One region of the Lysinibacillus sp. CD3-6 genome, then DNA from elsewhere that is predicted to be linked to it. Evidence: riboswitches for the same ligand, from Rfam matches in the RefSeq annotation. Region 1 holds a riboswitch; the other holds the start of a gene.
What was found. Region 1 has a riboswitch for thiamine pyrophosphate ahead of FH508_RS11405 (ABC transporter substrate-binding protein). Riboswitches for the same ligand answer to the same signal wherever they lie in the genome.
Positions count from the first base shown of each region.

Region 2: another riboswitch for thiamine pyrophosphate. It lies ahead of thiM (hydroxyethylthiazole kinase); the one in region 1 lies ahead of FH508_RS11405 (ABC transporter substrate-binding protein).

Region 1 covers NZ_CP085880.1:2,352,391-2,354,599, forward strand. Annotated here, with positions in the region: gene FH508_RS11400 (sensor histidine kinase) at 1-435, shown strand, start outside; TPP riboswitch at 785-896, shown strand; gene FH508_RS11405 (ABC transporter substrate-binding protein) at 1,093-2,088, shown strand; gene FH508_RS11410 (thiamine-binding protein) at 2,088-2,209, shown strand, end outside.
Region 2 covers NZ_CP085880.1:3,626,788-3,628,996, forward strand. Annotated here, with positions in the region: gene mbcS (acyl-CoA synthetase MbcS) at 1-706, opposite strand, end outside; TPP riboswitch at 901-999, shown strand; gene thiM (hydroxyethylthiazole kinase) at 1,088-1,843, shown strand; gene thiD (bifunctional hydroxymethylpyrimidine kinase/phosphomethylpyrimidine kinase) at 1,843-2,209, shown strand, end outside.

The DNA.
Region 1 (2,209 bases):
TATGACTTTGAGCGCTTATCTCGTGTTGATAATTCCTATATCATCATGGAAAAAGTAGACGTTCCAAAACTTATCAATACCATCATTTTAAAGTGGAATTTTTTATATAAAGTCAATCAAATCTCGATTGTGTTAAACGATTCCACAACGAAATTCCTTTGGAAGAGTAATGAAATTTGGTTGCACAGATTATTTGATAATATCTTCCAAAATATTTTGCGTCATGCAGCATGCGATACATTGGAAATCACTTTGCAAAAAAACTTAATTATATTTAAAGATAATGGGGTTGGGTTTAATGTGGAGGAAAAGGGCACTGGCCTAAGAATCATCGAAGATATTTGCCGAATGCTTGAACTACAGAGTACAATCCAATCTAACGAAAAAGGTACTCAAGTTACCATAAGTTATGCGCAACATTCAAACTTTTTGTAATGGCAACTCCAGAAAATTGAAAGCTTCCCAAAATTGTATTTGAGATCAACTTTATGTTTAACGTGGTAAATGCATAAATCATATAAAAATTGGGGGAGAGTACATGGATTCGGGTGCTTTTGTTTACACATTTTTCGATTGTTTTTTCGGAAGTGATATTTGTCCCAAAATATTATACTGCATAGCCTGCTACTTCAAACTCCATGCATAAAACCTTTTCTATTTGCAAAAGTCATGTCGCAGATTACTAGTATAGTCCAGTAAAAGCTCATTTTTTTCAATTACGAAAATTACTAGCTTGTCATTTTACGATACATATGGGTATAATAATCAACGAAAAGTTCATAAGTTAAGAATGTAGGGGGGCTGGAAGTTGCCAGCTGAGATTGCGTCCGTTTAGATGCTGACCCTTTGAACCTGATTTGGCTCGTACCAGCGTAGGGAACATCTATTCAAAAATAATCATTTACTATTTTTTGATACCGTTTGCAAACGTCTGGGATAACTCCCAGGCGTTTTTTGTTTAGGATTCATTATTCCACCTACAACTAGGAGTAATCAATCATAAGCACTGCAAATGGCCTTAGAATACCTTTTTTTCTGGTGTAAACATTCAATCATGAACACTTTCAAACTACTAGACTTGGAGGACACAGCATGAAAAAGTGGTTTTTCGTTCTTATTGCTGCATTAGTAACATTAGTTGGTTGTAGCGAAAAAGAGGACAAAGAAGAAACAAACTCATTAAAAAAGGTATCCGTTGTACTAGACTGGACACCTAATACAAATCATACAGGACTGTATGTGGCGAAAAAGCTGGGCTACTTTGAGGAGCAAGGCTTAGACGTGGACATTATTTTACCTGGTGATGCTGGTGCTGATCAGCTAGTTGCATCAGGCAAAGCACAGTTTGGCGTAAGCTATCAGGAAGGTATTACACAAGCACGTGTACAGGGTGTACCACTTGTATCAATTGCTGCAATTATTCAGCATAATACATCTGGCTTTGCTTCGATTGCTTCAAAGGGCATTACATCTCCTAAGGACTATGAAGGAAAAACGTATGGTGGCTGGGGAAGCCCAATAGAACAAGCTGTTTTACAATCACTTATGCAAAAAGAACAGGCGGAAATCAAAAAATTAGATATTGTTAATGCAGGAGATTTAGACTTTTTCACCATGATGCAAAAGGATATTGATTTTGCCTGGATCTATTATGCGTGGACAGGGATTGAGGCGGAGCTACGTGGGGAAACATTAAACATGCAGTATTTAACAGACTATAGTGAGCAACTTGATTATTATACACCTGTTTTAGCTACGAATGAAAAGATGATTAAGGATAATCCTGATGTGGTAAAGGCATTTGTAGCTGCAACGACAAAAGGCTATGAGTATGCCATTGAGCATTCTAGTGAAGCGGCTGATATTTTACTTGAAGCGGTACCTGACTTAGATAAAGCACTTGTGCATAAAAGTCAAGAATGGCTAGCAAATAAATATCAAGATGATGCAGCGCAATGGGGCGAACAAAAATTAGCAGTTTGGGAAAACTATGCGGAATGGATGACGAAAAACAACGTCTTAGAAGGAAAATTTGATGCAGAGCAAGCATTTACAAATGATTTCTTACCAACGAAAGGAGCAAACTAATGGCTAATTCATTAATCAGTGTACAAATTATACCGAAAACAGAAAAATATGAGGATGTCATCCCTTTCGTGGATGCGGCAATTGCAATTATCGATGCTGCAGGTGTGCGCTATGAGGTGCA
Region 2 (2,209 bases), 1.3 Mb from region 1:
AAGTTGCAAGGAACGGACTCCAAATCCATTTTTGCCATCCAGGTGCCGCAGTAGCCCATACTATATCATTTTCCTGTACACCTAACCAATTTGGTGCTGTTGTCCGTAAATGAGCATAACCCCAGCTATGCGTATGAACAGCTGCTTTAGGATTGCCCGTTGTTCCACTTGTATAGGCTAAAAAAGCAGTGTCTGTACTTTTTGTTGGTGTAGGATTCGTATAGTTTGTAGGATGCTCCTCCATTTTTTCAAGCAACGGTTGCCATGGGGCATGCGCATGACCAATTACATATTGCAAAATACCCTTTAGATTATTTACTTCATCAAATTGCTCAATATATGGCTCGTAAGCAATTATTCCTTTGGCATTTGCATGTGTAATGCGGTATTCAATATCCTTTGTGCGCAACATTTCTGAGCTTGGAATAATCGTTAAGCCCGCTTTCAATGCTGCTATGTATACGATATATGCCTCAACAGATCTTGGAACCATTACTAAAAGCACATCACCTTTTGTTAGTCCTTGCGAAGTAAATACATGGGCCGCCTGATTTGCTTTTTCAAGTAAATTTGCATATGTAATATGTTGAATTTCTTCATGATTGTTATAAACAATTAATGCTTTTTTAGAAGGGTCCTGAGCATACTTCTCAATCTCCTCAACAATGTTATACCATTCTGGTGCGATTAAATCCTGTCTTTTCATAATAACTGCCTCCTTATTGCTAGGTTTATTATAAAACTCATTTTTTATGATTTTCAATGGATGGACCTTATTTTCACAAAGTCATGACAATTATCATGGTTTATTATATGGCATCAGTCACTGCTTTCCAGATAATGATAAAATGCTATTGAATACTGAGAATAGGTATGTTACATTTTGGACAACTAAAAAATTCATGATTGCAGGGGGACTCATAACGAGTTGAGAAGGTAAAACCTGACCCTTTGAACCTGTTAGTTAATACTGACGTAGGGAGCAACACACATCTTATTACTGATGATAAGCTCTTTTTACGTGTACACTTCGCACGAAAAAGAGCTTTTTTGCATGCTTACGTCCATCCAAAAAAGGAGGACTACGATGATTTTTCAAACTATTCGTAAAAGACAGCCATTGATTCACTGTATTACCAATTATGTAGTTGCCAATTTCCAAGCAAATGGATTATTAGCAATTGGTGCTTCACCTGTCATGGCCGATGAATCAACCGAAGTTGAAGAAATGGTATCGATTGCATCAGCCTTATTAATTAATATTGGCACGCTTACTACCCGTACAAAACAATCGATGTTCCTTGCTGGTAAAAAAGCAAACGCGCTAGGTATACCTGTGATTTTGGACCCTGTTGGTGTTGGGGCAACAACTTTACGTAAACAAACGGTACAGCAATTATTAGAAGCGGTTCACTTTGCTGTTATTCGTTGCAATATCGGTGAGCTTGCCGCGATTGCTAATGTTCATTGGCAACAAAAAGGTGTGGATAGTGGCAGCGGCTCCATATCTGTTGAAGATAAAGCACAAGAGATTTCTAAAAAATATAAGTGCATTGTCATTGTAACTGGTGAAAAAGATTTTATTACTGATGGTGAGCAATCTAAATGGATTATTGGTGGAAACGCTCGCATGACAGAAGTTACAGGGACGGGTTGTTTGTTAAGTGCTATTTGCTGTGCAGCTTATATGGCAGGTAATGAGCCATTTACTCAGTTGTGCCATACATTAACGAGCTATAAAAAAGTTGCTGAACATGCCGCTTCTTGTGCGCCATATAATGGTGATTTCGCAGTGTCCGTCTTAAATGAGCTTCACCGTTTATCGAAGGACGGTGAAAAATAATGCATATTGTGACGACAATAGCTGGCTCAGATAGCGGTGGTGGAGCTGGTATTCAAGCTGATTTAAAAACTTTCCAAGAATTAAATGTATTCGGGACATCCGTTATTACCGCTTTAACAGCACAAAATACTTTAGGTGTGAGCGGGGTGCTTCCAATTGATCAAGCTTTTGTAAATAAACAACTTCATTCACTGCTTGAGGATTTTTCAATTAGTGCAATAAAAACAGGCATGCTTTTCTCCTCAGATATAATTCATACTATTGCAGGAGCTATGTCTAATTTAAATATTCCACTTATCGTTGATCCTGTAATGATCGCCAAAGGTGGCGAAAACTTATTACAGCAAGAAGCAGTTGAGGCGTTAA